DNA from 3 places in the Acetobacterium sp. UBA5834 genome. Region 1 is predicted to be linked to each of the others. Evidence: predicted binding sites of a transcription regulator. Region 1 holds the regulator's gene; each other region holds the start of a gene.
What was found. The regulator Rex, encoded in region 1, represses fermentation and respiration genes when NADH is low (regulators of the CRP and FNR family bind a similar motif). The targets are predictions, from matches to a motif close to ATTGTTAANNNNTTAACAAT.
Positions count from the first base shown of each region.

Region 2: acsD (acetyl-CoA decarbonylase/synthase complex subunit delta) is a predicted target of Rex. The motif match lies at 4,007-4,026, and genes of this name have one in related genera.
Region 3: B3F51_RS15340 (NmrA family NAD(P)-binding protein) is a predicted target of Rex. The motif match lies at 2,828-2,847, and genes of this name have one in related genera.

Region 1 is NZ_DJGY01000047.1:59,173-65,577, forward strand. Features, by position in the region: gene B3F51_RS09515 (putative manganese-dependent inorganic diphosphatase) at 1-779, shown strand, start outside; gene B3F51_RS09520 (FMN-binding protein) at 806-1,636, shown strand; gene B3F51_RS09525 (helix-turn-helix domain-containing protein) at 1,766-2,146, shown strand; gene B3F51_RS09530 (redox-sensing transcriptional repressor Rex) at 2,323-2,952, opposite strand; gene B3F51_RS09535 (ABC-F family ATP-binding cassette domain-containing protein) at 3,101-5,029, shown strand; gene B3F51_RS09540 (hypothetical protein) at 5,071-5,304, shown strand; gene groL (chaperonin GroEL) at 5,406-6,405, opposite strand, start outside.
Region 2 is NZ_DJGY01000048.1:21,234-27,638, forward strand. Features, by position in the region: gene B3F51_RS09775 (AAA family ATPase) at 1-673, shown strand, start outside; gene acsV (corrinoid activation/regeneration protein AcsV) at 733-2,658, shown strand; gene B3F51_RS09785 (DUF3786 domain-containing protein) at 2,674-3,321, shown strand; gene B3F51_RS09790 (DUF3786 domain-containing protein) at 3,321-3,977, shown strand; gene acsD (acetyl-CoA decarbonylase/synthase complex subunit delta) at 4,163-5,098, shown strand; gene acsC (acetyl-CoA decarbonylase/synthase complex subunit gamma) at 5,118-6,405, shown strand, end outside.
Region 3 is NZ_DJGY01000071.1:12,300-18,704, reverse strand. Features, by position in the region: gene B3F51_RS15350 (LysR family transcriptional regulator) at 1-564, shown strand, start outside; gene B3F51_RS15345 (NAD(P)/FAD-dependent oxidoreductase) at 700-2,748, shown strand; gene B3F51_RS15340 (NmrA family NAD(P)-binding protein) at 2,865-3,809, shown strand; gene B3F51_RS15335 (PucR family transcriptional regulator) at 3,898-5,421, opposite strand; gene B3F51_RS15330 (aminomethyl transferase family protein) at 5,578-6,405, shown strand, end outside.

The DNA.
Region 1 (6,405 bases):
ACGGAAGGGTTCTTTCAACCATTTCCCGTAGCAACCTGATTGACTTTAGCCGGAAAAAAGTGATTCTGGTCGACCACAACGAACGCAACCAGTCGATCGTTGGCGTTGAAGAAGCTGAAATCATTGAAGTGATTGACCATCATCGGGTCGCTGAAATCCAAACTGCTACACCACTGTATCTGCGAATTGAACCAGTTGGCTGCACCGCCACCATTGTCGCCAAAATGTACCATGAGCATCAGGTTGCCATCCCCAAAGATATGGCCGGACTGATGCTCAGCGCAATTATCTCGGATACGCTGCTTTTTAATTCTCCCACCTGCACTGAAGAAGACCGGGTTATTGCCCTGGAATTAGGGAAAATTTTGAATCTCGATGTTAAGAGTTACGGCGAAAAAATGTTAGTGGCTGGCAGTAATTTAAAAGAAATGCACCCCTTTGAAATTATCTCCACCGATCGGAAGCTATTCACCATGGGAGCCTATAAAATTGGGGTTTCACAAATCAATACTGGAGATTTCCGGGGTATCTTTGACAAACTGGATGGGGTTCTGCAGGAAATGAATAAATTGTGTGCAGAAGAAAGCCTGGATCTGGCTATTTTAATGGTTACCGACATTATATTAGGGGGCTCCGAACTAATCATCGCCGGTGAAGCTAAAAATCTCGCCCAGCTGGCTTTTGGCTTTCAACCCGGTGAATTCAGCAAATACATGAATGGTGTTTTTTCCCGAAAAAAACAGATTGTGCCGCCGCTGATGAACGCCTCCTCTTTTTAAAACAAATCCAGATTTTGGTGAAAATGATGCAAAAAAATGAATCCAAAAAATATATCGGACTTCGACTGGTGATTATCTTTCTGGTCTCAGGTTTGCTATCGCTTTTATTGACTGGCTGCGTTGAAAAAGAACTGATCAATGATCCCGCAACTGGTTCAATTTTTTCGGCAGATATTTCTGGCGCCCTGATCGATGGTCAGTATTCCGCAAGCACAAAATATTATGACACTCGGGGCTATGGCCAACAATTGAACATTTTAATAAAAAACGGCCTAATTACACGGGTAACCTTAAACGAAATCGACAAAAACAAGTCTGATCGCCTGTCTGTCGAGGGTTCTGACAAAACCTGGCCCAATCTGGCTGTGGCAAATTTAAGTGCTCTCTATCTCCGCCTTTATAGCGAATTGCTGATGTCGCAAAATCCTGATGAAACTGACGCTATATCCGGTGCGACACAAACATCCGAAAAATTTATCAGTTTGTCCAAGGCAATTCTGGATCTGGCCAGCAAAGGTGATCATGAACCAATAAAAATTGACACCCTCGATACTTATTCAATCACCAGCAACCCCGACCATGATGGCTATCAGGGATTTCTTCAGGCAACCTTTAACGGATCAACGCTGGTCTCTCTGAGTTACGATGAAATTATAACCGAAGACGGAAAATCAAAACGCAAATCAACTGATCCTCCTGCCAATACGGACTTTAATGCATTATTTGACACAATAACGAAGACTGCTCTTAGCAGTCAGTCTCTGGAAAGTCCATTTCCAGCCAATGAAGCATCTCCAGAAAAAGTCAAATACGGAGAATGTCTACGACTCTTAAGAGAAGCAAGAGCGCCTTTTTGATGCTTTATCCCTTTAAGATTTATTCCTTTAATTCAACCGTAAATCTTGACAAATGTTAAAGACGTGGTATAATTACGCTATAGGCAGTGCATTTATGCCAACAATTCTAAACTGAAAGAAGGTGAAAAAATGGAAAACAATACTTTTGGCAGCCGATTAAAAGCGTTGCGGATTTCAAAACGATTAACACAGGAGAATTTTGCCAATCTTTTCTATCTAAATAAAAGCTCTATCTCCAAGTATGAAAAAGATAAAAACTTACCTGAAAACCAATTACTGATAAAAATTGCAGATTTCTTTGAAGTTTCTGTGGACTATTTATTATGTAGAACCGATCAGCCAAAGCTTTTACCAAGCAACCCGAAACCGATGACATGTGAAGAATTTTTGAAATCTTACGTTTTTTCCAACGAAGAAGTGGATTCTTTTTCTTCGTACTTCTCTTTCCCGGAAAGCTATAAGCAAGAGGTTCTGGATTTTATTAATTTTAAGAGCTCCAGTGGGAAGTAAATCAAAAACTACGAAAATCATGTTTAAATAACTTGTTATAAAACAAAAGAAACACAAAGAAAGTGTTTCTTTTTTAATTCACCGATATATCCGCAGTTGTGTTTTCTTTTTTGAGCAAAATATAAAGAGCCTGATTAAAGAAAATCAAACTCTTCCCATACTCTACAACTAATCTTTTACTCACCCAGCAGATAAGTTAACGTGAATAAACTATCTGTAATGTTAACATTCTCAACCACTACATCACTGGGAACATCCAAATCCAATGGGCTAAAATTGAGGATACCTTTCACACCCAGTTCTGTAATCTGGGTTGCAACTTTCTGACCGACTTCCCGGGGCACACACAAAATGGCGATGTCAATTTCATTCGCTTTGACAAATTCATCAAGTTCATCCATATGTTTTACTACTACACTGCCAACGACTGTACCTACAGTCAATGGATCAACATCGAAGACGCCTTTTAAAATCACACCTTCCCGCTTAAATCGTTCGTAGTTTGCGATGGCATGACCCATATTCCCGCCACCAATGATAATACAATTATATTCACTATCAAGACCCAAAATTTCCTTGATAGCCTCCTTTAATTCTCCCACATTATAGCCGTACCCCTGTTGTCCATACCCCCCGAAAGAATTCAAATCCTGTCTAATTTGAGAAGCTGTCAGGCCCATCAGACTTGCTAATTCCCGGGATGATATTTTTTCGATATCATTGAGTTGTAAATCACTTAAATATTGATAATATTTCGGTAACCGTTTTACGACGGTCATTGATACTTTTTTTGAGAAGCGATGCATGATTACTTCTCCTTTCTTTCGGATAGTCAACTAATTATATCAATATGAACCAATTACGTCAAATTATTCATTTTAATTTGCCGTTTTTTTTGATAGAATAGTAAAAGTGAACTCAAATAACTGAACAAAAACGAAAACAGGTGAAATAATGTTAATCAATATCGAAAATTTGCATTTTAGTTATGGCATTCATGAAATTTTTAATAATCTTAATCTATCCATTAATGAAAAAAAACAAATCGGTCTGGTCGGCCGCAATGGTACCGGAAAATCGACGCTGCTTAAGCTGATTACTGGCGAACTGATCCCTGATACCGGACGAATCAGCAAAAAAAACGGACTAACCATCAGCTATTTATCTCAGGAGTCCACAATTGCCGAGAACACAACCCTACTCGAAATGCTCACTGATGTATTTAAACCGCTGATCGACATGGAAAAGCGAATCAAACAAATTGGCGCTGCCATTGCCGACAGCACCGGGGCAGAGCAGGAAAAACTGATGCTGGAGTTTGGGGAATTGCAAGAAAGTTTTGCCGAACAACACGGTTATGAATACCCCAGCCGAATTCGGGGTGTCATCAATGGCCTCGGTTTTAAGCCCGAAGATCAAACTAAAGCCTTCTCGATGCTTAGCGGCGGTGAAAAAACCCGTGCTACGTTGGGCCAGATCCTACTTCAGGAACCGGAACTGCTCTTATTGGATGAGCCCACCAACTACCTCGATATCGATGCCCTGCAGTGGTTGGAACAATATCTTAAAAATTACCCCGGTACTTTTGTCATCGTGTCTCATGACCGCTATTTTATCGATAAAGTCTGTACTTCAATTATCGAAGTATCCCAGAAAAACATCAAAGAATATCAAGGCAATTATACCCAGTATGCACTAAAAAAGCGACAGGATATGATGGAACAAAATCATCAGTATCAACAACAACTTAAAGAAATCAAACACCAGCAGGAAGTCATCGACCGGTTCCGGGCTTATAACTCCATCAAAAGCTCAAAACGGGCTTCAAGCCGGGAAAAAGCCCTCAGTAAGATTGAGTTGCTCGACAAGGTCGAAACTGCTCATAACAGCCATTTCAGCTTTGTCCCCCGGGTTAAAAGCGGCAATGACGTTTTGGCGGTGACAGGGATTAAAAAATCCTTTGGCGATCGTCTGCTTTTTCAGAATATGAATTTTGAAATTCATCGCGGTGATAAAATCGGCATCATTGGACCCAATGGTGCCGGAAAAACAACCCTTTTTCGCATTTTGCAGAAAAAGTTGGCCGCCGATGCCGGCGAAATCCGACTGGGTCAGAAGGTCCATATCGGTTATTTCGATCAGGAACATCAGGCTCTGAAGCAATTCTACAATGAAAATCTGCTGGAAGCCCTGTGGGATGTCGATTCGAAACTGACTGAAGGCGAATTGCGCAATATCCTGGCGGCCTTTTTATTTGTCGGCGATGAGGTCTTTAAACCGATTGGCACCCTATCTGGCGGTGAAAAGGCCCGGTTGCTGTTGGCCCGCTTGATGATTTCTCAGTCCAACTTCTTATTGATGGATGAGCCGACCAATCACATTGACATGGACACCAAAGAAATCCTTGAAAATGCCTTGAGCCAATATGAGGGCACCTTACTGTTTATCTCCCATGACCGGTATTTTTTAAATCGAATTTCAACCCAGATCTACCAGTTCTCAGCTGATGGGATGGAAATCCATCTGGGCAACTATGATGACTATTTAAAACAAAAGGCGGATGCTTCCGCCCGGGCAGCTGTTCTGGCCGAAGAGAATAAAACAATTGTAACCAAAACACAGCAGCGAACGGATCGCAAAAAGCAAAAAGAAGAAGAAGCCCGTATTCGGCTCTTGAAGAAGCAGGTTAAGGAAATTGAAGAAACCATACTAGTGACTGAACAGAAAATCGAATCCATTGAAACTGCCATGTGTGCTCCGGATTTCTATGATAACCTGGCTTTGGCAGCTGAGATCAATCTGTCCTATGAAGCACTCAAACAGCAATTATCTGAGTTAACGGATTCCTGGGAAGTCGCCTTACTGGCTCTGGAAACCGAGTAACAATCGTTTAATAAAGCAATAATATATTATTGGAGGAAGAAATGGAACTGACTAAAAATGAAAAAAAGGTATTAAATACCCTGTTTAAAGAAGTGAAAGGAACCACCCGCAACACCATGCTGGTTGCCCTTTATGCTGCCAAACCGATCGATGATGAATCTCCCGATGCCCAAGCCCTGATCACTTTAATCAATGGTCTCATTATCAAACTGGCAGAGCTGGAACAACCGGAGATGGAAGTGCTATTCGCCGGGATCCCCTACAATGTCGACTAAATGCTTCTAAAACCGCAATTAAAAAGGCAGCCTCGCGAGAGACTGCCTTTTTGGTTGCTTATATTAATTATTTTAGTTTATCTACTGATGCAGCCGGAGGCTTACATCATTGGCATTCCGCCCATGCCACCTGGCATTCCGCCCATACCGGCATCTTCGCTTGGAAGATCAGCAACCGCTACTTCAGTGGTTAAGAACATTGCCGAAACACTGGCGGCATTTTGAATCGCTGAACGGGTAACCTTGGTCGGGTCAATAATGCCCGCTTTGAACATATCAACAAATTCGCCTTTAGAAGCATCATAGCCAACGCCAACAGCTTTACCAGCCATTTGTGAAACAATAACCGATCCTTCAAGACCAGCATTTTCAGCAATTTGTCGCATTGGTTCTTCAATCGCCCGACGGATGATACCAGCGCCGGTTTTTTCGTCGCCTTCCAGGGTTTCAATTAAAGCGTCAACCTTTGGAATCGCATTAATATAAGCGGTACCGCCACCGGATACAACGCCTTCTTCAACCGCTGCCCGAGTCGCATTTAATGCATCTTCGATACGGTATTTGATTTCTTTCAGTTCAGTTTCAGTGGCTGCACCAACTTGGATAACTGCTACGCCGCCGGATAATTTAGCCAAACGTTCCTGAAGTTTTTCTTTATCATATTCGGAAGAAGTTTCTGGAATCTGCGCTTTGATCTGACGGATTCGTTCTTCAACAGCCTCTTTATTTCCGCTACCTTCAACAATAATGGTATCTTCTTTGTCAACTTTTACCTGACGGGCACGGCCTAATTGTTCAATGGTTGTGGTTTTTAATTCTAAGCCTAATTCGTCCGAGATCACTTCTCCACCAGTTAATGCGGCAATATCAGCCAGCATTGCTTTACGACGATCGCCAAAGCCAGGAGCTTTTACTGCGACACAGTTAAAGGTTCCCCGTAATTTATTAACAACCAATGTTGCCAGAGCTTCTCCTTCTACATCTTCAGCAATGATTAACAGCTTGCTGCCGGTTTGAACAATTTGTTCTAAAACTGGTAAAATTTCCTGGATGTTGGAGATTTTTTTGTCGGTGATTAAGATATAGGGATTATCCAGGATG
Region 2 (6,405 bases), on a different contig from region 1:
TGCGGACGCCAATGCAAACCTTAACGAAGTACTGGGGGAAGAAGTTGATCTTTCCATCGGTGAGATCAAAGAAGAAGTAAATCGGGCTGAAATGGAAGGTGTGCCACTGCCTCCCGGTGTAACGAAAACAGACTTTTTAAGACTTCGTTTAAATCAGGCAGTTGCTGAAGGAAATGGTTATGACCTGCTGGTTATGGGTCGCAGCCAGGGAGCCGGTTGTTACTGTTACGTTAACGGAATTCTGAAAACGCAAATTGATATGCTGGCAACAAATTATCAATATATCATCGTCGATAACGAAGCGGGGATGGAACATCTGAGCCGTGGTACTCTTGGCAAAATTGATATGCTGATTCTGGTCAGTGACTGTTCACGTCGTGGTATTCAGGCGGTTGGCCGAATTAAAGAGCTGGTTAGTGAACTGAAACTAAAAGTACCAGTGATCAAACTGATTGTCAACCGGGCACCTGACGGCGTCTTAAACGAAGGAACCGCCGAAGAAATCAAAAACCAGGGCCTCGACCTGATTGGTGTCGTGCCATTGGATCAAAATGTTTTTGAATATGACGCTTATGGTAAACCACTGGTTCAGCTGCCCGCTGATTCACCAGCCAAGGTTGCCTTAAGAGATATTGTCAATAAACTGGAAATCATCAAAAACGGCAAAAAATAGATCTGAAATAACAAACGGGGCTGGTATCCAGCCCTTTTAGAAAAAGGGGAGATTGTTATATGAAAAAGGTACGATTTAATATTAAAGGAAAAAGAACGGTTGATTTAATTGCAAGCGATGGAGAAAACTTACTGGAAGCAGCCAGAAGAGCCGGTGTCATGATTGACTCACCCTGTAGCGGGAATGCGACCTGCGGTAAGTGCAAGGTGAAGATTGTATCGGGTCAGGTTAAAACCGAAAAAACCAGACATATTTCTGAGGAAGAAATGGCCAGTGGGATCGTTCTTTCCTGTAATGCAACGATCATTGAAGATATCGAGGTGGAAGTACCTGATTTGGCGTCTTCTTTTGTAAACGAAATGCAGATTACCGATCTATCAAACAATGAAAATGAAAACATCAAGTATGTTCGAAAAAAAATGATCAAAGAAGGCATGACTAATCAGAGCCGATTGTGGTCGGAAATTATTCAGTTGCCATGCCCCACTATTGAAGACAATTGTGCCGATGAAGATCGGCTGAAGCTCTATTTCAAACAGAATCTTGGTTATCAAGATATAACCATCAGTTTGAATGTGATGAAAAAACTGCCGGATGCTTTCAGAAAAAATGATTTTTTAATCGAAGTCGTTTATTTGAAACGTCGGGAAGTAGCTGAAATTCTCGATGTCAAACCGGCCAATAGCGAAAAATCAGTGCTGTACGGGATCGCCCTGGATATTGGTACAACTTCTGTATCAGCCTGTCTGGTGGATATGAATACCAATGAGATTTTAACAAAGGCTTCGATGGGCAATGCCCAGGTTAAATACGGGGCTGATGTGATCAATCGGATTGTTTATTCAGAAAAACCCGGCGGATTGGAAAACCTTCGTCATGCCATCGTCGATGAGAGTATCAATAACCTGATCGAAAAGATGGTTAAAACCGTTGGGATTAAAAAAGAAGACATCTACGAGGTCTGTGCCGCTGGTAATACCACCATGAACCACCTGTTATTGGGATTAAATCCCGATTATTTACGGCGTGAGCCATTTATCCCAGCCATCAATGACATTCCCGAAATGAAATGTGCTGAGTTGGGTATCAATGTTAATCCGGAAGGAAAAATATATCTGGCCCCATCGGTTGCCAGCTACGTTGGTGGCGATATCACTGCCGGCGTCTTTGCCGTGCCGGTATGGATGCGGGAAGACTTTACGATGCTGGTGGATCTGGGTACTAATGGTGAAATTGTCTTTGGGAACAAAGATTTTCTGATGACCTGTGCCTGTTCGGCCGGACCGGCTTTTGAAGGCGGAGAAATCAGCTGTGGTACGCGAGCAGTACCAGGTGCCATTGAACAAGTCACGATCAATGAAGAAGATTTAAGACCTTTTTATAATACCATTGGTCATGTCAGTCCGGTGGGAATCTGCGGCTCCGGGATTATCGACTTAATTTGTGAAATGAAACGAACCGGTATTATTAATGGTAAGGGTCGAATGGAGCGGGATCTTGATCATCCCCGGATCAAATTTGATGAATACGGGATTGGCCAATACTATCTCTATTCCAAAGAATTGGATAATGGCTCCAAAGATATCTACATTACCGAAATTGATATCGATAGCTTTATCAAGGCCAAAGGAGCAGTTTTCTCGGCTATTTATATTTTAATGGAAAGCCTGGATATGCCCATTGACGTCCTCGAAAACATTTATGTTGCCGGCGGAATCGGTACTAACCTGGATATCACCAATGCCATAGCCTTGGGAATGTTGCCAGATATCCCAGTGGAAAAATATTTTTATATCGGCAACAGTTCGATGCAGGGATGTTATCTGGCTCTGACCCTCAGTGAAGGAAAAGATAAGATCCGTGAGATCTCTCAAAATATGACTTACATGGAATTGAGCGTCCACCCGACCTATATGGATGAGTTTATCTCAGCTTGCTTTATTCCGCATACCAACATGAATTTATTTCCGTCTCTGGAAAACTGAAACAGGAGATTTTAAATGGAAAATACCTTACGGGATGAAACCGCGATTGAAGAAAAAAGAAAAGATAAAATACCCTACGAACACTACAAGAGCTTGTTAAAAGACCTGGATCCCCAGACTGTTGCCAAAAACAGCACCTGTCCTTATGATGAAGAAGGGCGCTTCTTTACGGCTACGCTGATGGGAACCCCGTATAAGGTTGCCTATCCTCAGGGTGATGTGACGGATATGGACGGACAGGATTTTGATAACTATAAACTAAAAACCATGATACTGCGTTATCTGATCAATGCCAAAGGGGTCAAGGCTACCGGCGAAAACATTGCCTATCGGGATGTTTCCGGCGGAAACATTTACTATCCCTGTTTTGAGGGACGTTGTTTAAAACGGTTTGCCTTCACCTTTAATTACAATCTTGAGGGGTTAAAAAAAGCGATGGCGATTCTGGGCGCAGAACCCCAAAGTATTGGCGATCTCTCGTGGCGCTTTGAGGTTATTAACAATATGTTCATGACCGTAATTTTATGGATTGGGGATGATGAGTTCCCACCCGAAGCACAAATCTTGTTTGATGCCAATTTCCCCAGTGCCTTCAGTGCTGAAGATATGGCCGTTATGGGCGATATTTTTATTCCGGCACTTAAAGAACTCAGTAAGAAATAATGAAGCAATCAAAGCTTATGGATATTGACCCCCATTTTTCGGAGAGTAGTTATGTTATTAATCGTGATTTATTTAAAAATCACGATCCTGGCGAGATGAGTAGAAACGCCTCTTGCCCCTATGATCCGAAAAATGGACGGTTTGAAATAATGGTTCTGGGAGAAACGTATTTTGTCGAACATCCCAGTGGGGTGGTGCTAAACGCTTACGGTGAAGAATTTGACAATTATTCAATCAAAATTTTTATTCTCAGATATTTAATGAATGCCAACGGAAAAGAAGCGACCAACGAATGGATTAGTTTTAAAGAATTTCCGGATGGCCCCTTATATTATTCCAATTTTCACAAACGCTGCATTCAAGTTTTTGCACAAATAGGCAACGAAATGCCGGAGCAACTAAAAAAATACATGAATGGACTGCAAGCGCTTCCCTATAATAAAGGGGATCTTTCCTGGCAGTTCAAGGTAACTCCCGGAGTGGATATTGTCTGGATTTTGTGGTTTGGTGACGATGAGTTCGAAGCTGAAGCTCAAATTTTGTTCGACAAGAAATTAACAGACGTCTTTAACATCAAAGATCTGGCAATTTTAGGGGATGTTTTGATGATTTCGTTGAAAACCTTTACTTTCTCTTTAAACTCTAAAAAAAAATAGGATAAATTTTAGAAAAATGCCGAAAATTAATTGACAAACTTTTAACTAATATAGTACAATCTGTGTATACTTATATATACAGGTAAAAAGCTGTAGAATATGTAATGGTTTTAATTTGGTTTTAAAGTCTTGAACTTTGAAATAAATATTTTGAAAAAAGGTAACAGGTTAGGAGGAAACAAAGAATGCCATACAAAAAAGCAGAACAAAAATTTAGTGGCAAGATCAACGTATGTGAGATAGGTGTTGGAGATGCAGCTATCAGCATAGGTGGAGAAAACTCATTACCATTTTTAGGTACTGAAGGGTTTAAAACTGCGGTTGGTATCGCAATTTCAGACACAACTGACGAATGGGCAGATTGCTTCAAAGCACTTTACGGAGATGATTTGAAAAACCCTGCAGCGTTAGCAAAAGCAGCAGTAGAAAAATCAGGTGCTGATTTCCTATTAGTTAAACTTGAAAGTGCAGATCCAAACGGCGCAGATGCATCAGTTGAAAGCTGTGTTGCAACAGCCGTAGCAGTAGAAGCTGCAATCGACGTACCTTTAGTAGTAGAAGGATGTAAAAACGGCGAAAAAGATGCTAAGTTATTAGAAGAAGTAGCAAAAGCTCTTGAAGGAAAAAATGTCGTTTTATTCTCTGCAGTAGAAGACAATTACAAAACAATCGGTGCTGCTGGCGGAATGGCTTACGGACAAAAAGTATCAGCTGAATCTGCAGTAGATATCAACCTTGCAAAACAATTAAACATCTTATTAACACAACTTGGTGTTAAGAGCAAAGATATTATCATGGATGTTGGAACAGCAGCAGCCGGTTACGGTTTTGAATATGTTGCTTCAACCATGGATCGTATTCGTTTAGCCGGCTTAGGTCAAAACGATGAATCCCTGCAAATGCCAATTATGACCAATGTTTCTAATGAAGCATGGGGCGTAAAAGAAGCGGTTTCCACAATTGAAGATGCACCAGAATGGGGCGATCAGGAAGCACGTGGTATTGGTATGGAAGTAGCAACAGCTTCTGCTTGTGTTGTTGGCGGATCAAACGCTATCATCGTAAGACATCCAGAATCAGCTAAAACCGTTAAAGCTTTAGTTGCTGGAATCATAGGTTAGGAAAGGAAGGCGAATACAAATGGCAGTAAAAGGTTTAGATATCTTTAAACTCACACCAAAAACAAACTGTAAAGAATGTGGTTTCCCAACATGTATGGCTTTCTCAATGAAAGCTGCTACTGGCGGGGTACCTGTAGAAAAATGTCCATACATCTCAGAAGAATCTAAAGAATTATTATCAGAAGCTACAGCTCCTCCAATGAAAACCATCAAAGTTGGTTCTGGTGATGCTGAAAAAGCTCTTGGTGGCGAAACTGTATTATTCAGACACGAAAAAACATTGGTTAACAAAAACCTGTTTGCCGTTGAATTATCAGATGCTATGAGTGACGCTGATGTGGATGCAGCTTGTGCTACATTACAGAAAGTTAACTATGATCGTATCGGCGAAATGATGTTCGTTGAAGTAGTTGCTGTCCGTTTTGCAGCTGATGCAGCTAAATTTGCAGCACTTGTTAAAAAAGTAGCTGACTGTGGCAAAATTCCAATGATCGTGACAACTGATGCTGAAGTAGCAAAAGCAGCGGTTGCAGGTGCTGGCGCTGGCGCAATTATCATGGGTGCAACCAAAGATAATGCCGCAGCAATGGTAGACGTAGCTAAAGCTGCAGATGCTGTTCTTGGTGTTTCTGCAGACAGTATTGAAGCATTACACGATTTAGTTGAAGAAATCGAAAAAATGGGTTACAAAAACCTGGTATTAAATGTTGGCGAAGCTTCAATCAAAGAAGCTTACGCAAATGCAGTTGATATCCGTACAGCAGCAATCAAAGGCAATGACCGTACTTTCGGATATCCTTCAGTTGTATTTGCAAACAAATTGGCACCAGCTAATACTAACCTGCAAATTGCTTTAGCATCAGCTTTCGTTCTTCGTTACGGTTCAATCATCGTTATGGACGAAATGGACTTCAACGCTGCTTTACCACTGTTTGGTTTAAGACAAAACATCTTTACCGATCCTCAAAAACCAATGCGTGTTGAACCGAAGGTATATGAATTCAACAAACCAACAGGCAACGATCCAGTTCTTGTTACCGTTGACTTCGCACTCTCTTACTTCGTTGTTGCCGGTGAAATCGAACGATCTAAAGTTCCTGCTTACCTGGCAATTCCAGATGCTGGTGGATACTCAGTACTTACTGCTTGGGCTGCTGGTAAATTTGGCGCTGGCGTTATCGCTAACTTCATTAAAGAAGCAGACGTTGCCAGCATCACTACTTCTCGTAAGTTAATCTTACCTGGTAAGGTTGCTGTTCTTCAAGGCGATTTAGCGGAAGAACTGCCAGATTGGGAAGTTATCGTTG
Region 3 (6,405 bases), on a different contig from region 1:
GGGGTATTAAAACGATATCAGCAAAAAAATCAAAGTGTCGAAATCGTTCTGCAACAAAGTACACCGGCACAATTGCTGACCCAAATCAACGATGGCACTTTGGATATTATTTCGGTCTTTAAAGCAGAACTGCAGGATGAAAAAGGAATCAATTCATTAAATGTCTGTCAATATAATGTAAAAGTTGGTGTGGGGCCATTTCATCGGTTTGCAGGACGAGAATCGATTGAAGCAACTGAACTTAGAAATGAGAAAATTATTGTGCCCAAAAGGGAAAGCTTTCAGAAGCATTATGATTATATTCTGGATTGCTGTCGTCAGGATGGTTTTGATCCGATAGTCATTGAAGTCGATTCGTTTGAAACCCAGTTACTGTTAACTGAATTGGGAAGGGGCATTTCTTTCTATCCTGATTCAGATGGGCTGACGAAAAAATATCAGACGATCACGTTTTTGAAAATTAATCAGACGCATCATCAATATAACATTGAATTTGCCTGGAATCAGGCGAATAAAAATCCTTGTCTTAACGCATTCCTCAATACAGCGCGAGACAAAAATTAAAGAGGTCACAAAAGCCTGGTACTTATGCATTTTTAGCATAAGCATCAGGCTTTTTAATCGTTAGACAACAGTGTTAATTTTAATTACGATAGAAGCGTTGAATGCTATTATTTTATTTTGAAAGGCAGAGATTTAATGAAAAAATTTGAACAATTATTTTCGCCAGTAGTACTGGGAAACAGACAGTTTAGAAACCGGATTTTTGCAGCGCCAATTGGGTTGGAATACTATCCCGACGAGCGATTGCATCCGGGGGATGAATTTATCGCTTATTTTGAAAGAAAGGCTCAGGGCGGAGCGGCCACCGTCAGCATTGGTTCAGCAATGGCTGATAATGCCAGAGGTGCCATCGGTCCGACCATCAGACTGGATGATCCCACCGCTTTGTCGCCTTTATACAGACTTTCTCAATGTATCAGCAGACACGGCGCTGTTGCCGATATTGAACTCCAACACTGTGGGGCAAATTCGTATCACAGCAAGTTTGGTCTGGGAAATGAGATTTTTGGTGCCTTTGATTCGGTGAATGGTTTAGGGATGGAGATTCCCCAAATGCCGGAAGAAGTTATTTTTGAAATCATCAAGAAATTTGGCGATGCGGCACAAACCGCCAAACACTGCGGTTTTGGGATGGTAACTATCCATGCCGGTCATGGCTGGATGTTCAACCAGTTTCTTGGACCCCATAACAACCGACGGGATCAGTGGGGTGGTTCCATGGAAAATCGGGCTCGCTTTGTTAATGCGGCCATTGCCGATATCAAGAAAAAATGCGGTCGTGATTTTCCGGTTTGTGTTCGGATCAGCGGAGCAGAGCTTTTTGAAGGCGGTTATGACATTGACTACGGCGTTGAGATTGCCAAACAATTAGATGGGCATGCGGATCTGATCAACGTTTCGGTAGGCGCTCATGAAGAAACTTCGGTGTTTACCATCACTTCCCCCAGTATGTTTTTAGATGACGGTGCCAATGTAAAATATGCGGCGGCAGTGAAAAAAGTCATCCGTCATTCTAAAATTGCAACGGTAGGTGCATTGGCTGAACCGGAGCTGTTGGAAGAGATCATTGCTTCAGGAAAAGCCGATGTGGTGATGTTGTGCCGTCAATTGATGGCTGATCCGGACACCCCTATTAAAGCCCAAATGGGACAGGAGAAAAAAATTCGCAAATGCATTCGTTGCTTTGAATGTTTCTCGGCGCACTTCACAAAGTTAACAAGCATTTGCGCAATCAACCCAGAAATTGGTTTTGAACGGGAAGTAAAATACAATCAGGTATTGCCTCAAAAGAAGAAAAAAGTATTGATTGCCGGGGGCGGCATCGGTGGTATGCAAGCGGCTCTGACTGCTTATGAACACGGTCATGAAGTTATTCTTTGTGAAAAGTCAAATGAATTAGGCGGTGCTTTGCGTTGTGAGAAAAAAGTGCCTTTCAAGCAGAATATGCAGCAATATCTGGATTCACAAAGTGCGCTGATAGAAGAAGCGGAAATTGATTTGCGTATGAATACCGAAGTCACGCCGGAATTAGCTAAAGTCTTAAAACCAGATGTTATCATTGCTGCCTTGGGCGCAAAAGCAGTGATGCCCAATATCCCTGGAATTAACGGCAAAAACGTTATGGATGCAGATGCGGGATATCTGGAGGCCGAGAAAGTTGGCGAAAAAGCAGTTGTTCTAGGTGGCGGATTATCCGGGATTGAACTGGCCATTTATCTTTCACAGCTAGGGAAAAAAGTGACCATTATCGAAATGTCCAACCGTTTGAACTTTTCAAACAATGTCATTCATTCAATGGCCATTAACAATGAAATCCTGAAGTATCAAATCGTGGTAGTGACTTCAACCAAAGCTGTCGAGATCACTGAAAAAGGTGTCATTGGTGAGTTTGTTGGTGACTCATTTTCAGAAGAACAATGCTGCGATACCATCGCAAAAGGAATGTTGGTATCGGCTGTGACCCAGGCCAGTTTGAATCAACACTACGAAATTGGCAAACAAAGCCTTTATGAAGCGGACACGGTGATCTATGCGCTTGGGCAGAAACCACTGCGAGACCAGTCAAATGAATTGAGAAACTGCGCACCATTATTCTTTGAACTTGGCGATTGTGTTGAACCTAAAAATGTTTATACGGCCAATGCCACCGCCTATACCATTGCCCGGGATATCGGACGTTATTGATATAACATCATAAGTAAACCTGATTATCATCTTTGCTTCTTTGAATTATCTTTTTGGTCAGAGATTCGTTATACTTGTCTTAGTTAGATAAATAACAAACAAGGAGAAACGAATTAATGGGAAAAATAATAATGACCGGTGTAGACGGTAATTTTGGCGGTTATTCTGCGCGCAGTATTTTAAAAAAAGTGCCGAAAGACCAGCTGATCTTTACAACCCCAAACAAAGATGTGATTAAACAGTATCAAGAGCAGGGCGTCGAGACCCGATATGCGGATATATTTAATAAAGAGACATTATTAAAAGCCTTTGCAGGGGGAGAGGTACTACTGCTAATCTCTATGCCTTTTGTTGGTGAGCGCCGAAGAACTGCTCACAAGAACGCGATTGATGCTGCCGTTGAAGCGGGTGTGAAAAAAATTGTTTATACCTCCATTGTCGGTGCCGGCGAAGAAGACTGTGATACCTATGAAGTTTCAGATCATAAAATCACCGAAGCTTACCTGAAAAGCCTTGATATTGACTGGATCATCTTACGGGATTCCCAGTATGCCGAGGCAATGGTATCGGTGTTTGAACAAAGTGCCGCCGAAAACGGTGTAATGGCCACTAACATGGGCAATGGGCACATGGCCTTCATTTCACGGGATGATTGTGCCGAAGTCGCTGCCTGTGTGGCGGCCGGGGCTGGCGAAAACAATACCATCTACGATATCAGTGGACCGGAAGCGATGACCATTACCGAATTCTGTAAAATCGGCAGCGAAGTCACCGGCAAAACGGTTACCTATCAGGAATTGACTGACGACGAGATGTACGCCTTCTTCGATTCTATTGGTGTGCCGAGAAATACCGAAGGTGAATGGGCCGAAACAGCCAAGAACTTTCCCTTCTGTTCCGATGGGATGGTGACCTTTGGCCGGGCCATCCGCTTGGAACAGATGAACGCCTGCTCCAAGGATGTAGAAATGCTGATTGGCAGAAAACCATTATCAGTCCGGGAAATCTTCGAGGATCTGGAAAATCACCGGATTGGTAGCCGAACCTCAACTGAAAATTAACAAAGTTAGAAAAGAAAAAAACAGCATTATCCAATTAATGGAGATGCTGTTTTTTGTTTGTCTTTATAAAAGGAATACAAATGATTTCTTATTGCGGTACATTTCGCAATAAAATTCCACAGGACAAAAACAATTGAAACATCATGTCGTCCTGGAGCATCTCATAATTCAGACCCGTGAGCTTTTGAATGTTTTTTAAACGATAAACCACGGTGTGGCGATGGATCTTGAGTGAATCAGCGGCCGCGGTAATGTTTTTGCCGTTGGCAATATAGGCTCTAAGACATAAAAGCAACTCGTGGGTATAGGGATCCTGCTGATTCAAGCTTTTAAGCTGGGGGACAATGAGCACATCGAGTTTGGTGTGGCGATCAAGAACCGTTAAAATATGATCGGCATAAATGTCATTAAAACAGATAATTTCACAAGCAGCATCATTGGCGTATTCGTTGGCTATCTGACACTGCAGATAGGCCAGATTAATTTCATAGATATCATTAAAAACCATACTCTTCGTCGCTTTGAATTCGCGTTTGGCTAAGAAATCCAGAATCAGCTCATGGAACTGTTTTTTATTTTCAGGTTCGAGATTGTAATCACAGACGAGAATCAGTGACTCAAACAAAAAAATCAGCTGATCTTTAAACAATCGGGAAAGCTGATTAGAGTAACCCTGAGTGCTGAAATCCGAATCAATAATTTTTCCGGCAGGGCTAAAGCACCATAAGGCATAAGGTTCCGCGATCTTGCGGTCTTTTAAACCTAAATGATGGGCGAGGATATGGGGATCGACGTATTTTTCTTTAATCAAACGGTAGAGATACCAGGGGGTTTCCAGATTTTTGCAAAATTCGTCATTCACCTTTAGGGCATTTTCGATTATTTGCTGAGCCAGCCACAGGTTGGCATATTCGGACTTTGTCAGCGGACTGATCAGTTCCGTCATCGCCAGTGATCCGAACAGCTGGCCATTGACAAGAATCGGCGCAATCAGGCGTTTGATGTTTCCAAACGTATCCGGGGACTGATAATAAAAGGGCTGGTGCTGGGTTCTGAACTTTTCGCTGAGATTGATACTGTCAACCTCTTTTAAAGAATAGCCTTTTTCCAGAACGTGAGCCCAGATCGCATCCAATTTATCCAGATTCATGTTACTGGTGCGCATCAGCAGCCCCTGGGAATCGTCAAACAAGGCCGCCGGGTTTTTAAGATACCGGCAGGCTTCGTCCAGGATGGCCTGGAGCGTCTGGCCGTTAAAAATCGCTTCGTTAATGTGTTCCAGCCATCGTTGATAGCGGTCAAAAATCGCCTGAACCGCGTCAAACAGCTCACCGGCATCGGTTTGCGAAGGTATGATGATAACCGACCAATGGGGGTCGAGCAGGGCTTCGTCAATCGGACCCAGACAGATAAAGGACAATGATTTTGGCGATTGCAGGTCAGCTAATTGTTTTGCATCGCTGAGATAGAGCAATTCCTCACTCAGGTCACAACCACCCTCAGGGCGATAAAAGCGGATTCCGGAGAGGTTTAATTGAATGGTTTTGCCTGAAATTAATGCAGCGTCCGGCCAGGCGAGCTGTTCAAATACAATATCAATGCTCAGTTTCATCAGGAACTCCTTTCATCTTATACAAGTTTGTATAATAATAATGATTATTTTTTTATTATATGGACAATGACTTTAAAGTGCAAGTTAAATATAATAAGGACAAATAAATATTGAGAAGGATTTCATTATCACTTCTTAATCAAAAGGAGAAATAAAATGTTAAATTCAATTAATCGCGATGCGTTTACGCTGTTTAACCAGGGAGGGAATCTGATACCTTATGAGTACACCGGGTATAAAAATGAAATTTTGGCATCAAAATCTACCGCCTGGTTTGGGACAACATTGAATAGTTCACCAATTTATGATGTTAAAGGACCGGATGCGGCAAAATTCCTGACCTCCATCTGCATCAACAGCTTTTTAAAGATGAAACCAGGCAGCATCCGCCATGCCGTTCTATGTAATGACCAGGGTTTCATTCTGACTGACGGAGTAGTCATGATGATTGCCGAAAATCACTTCCGAACCTACTGGCTTAACCCGGTGGTGGGATATTATGTATCGGTTACTGAGATGGATGTTGAAGGCGTTGATTTGTCGGGTAAAGAGTTTTTCTTCCAGCTGGCTGGACCAAAATCTCTGGAAATTCTGGAACAGGCTTCTCAAAGCGATCTCCATGATATAGCCTTTACCAAACATCGGATGGCAAAAATTGCCGGGATCGATGTACGCATTCTCAGACTGGGCATGGCCGGCACCCTGGGCTACGAAATTCATGGCGATACGAAAAATTCAGAAGCGGTTTATGACTGTATCTGGGAAGTGGCTAAAACCTTTGACGCCAAAAAGCTGGGACAGGTTGGTTATACCATGAACCATACTGAAGCCGGTTTCCCGAATATCAATATGCATTATCCATTGCCCTGGTTTGAAACGGAAGGCCTAAAAGAGTATATGGCCGCAAGACCGATGGAAGGCTTTTTTAATCTGAATAGAGCCCTGGTTGGCAGCGTGGGTGATGATTTAACGACCCGTTTTGTC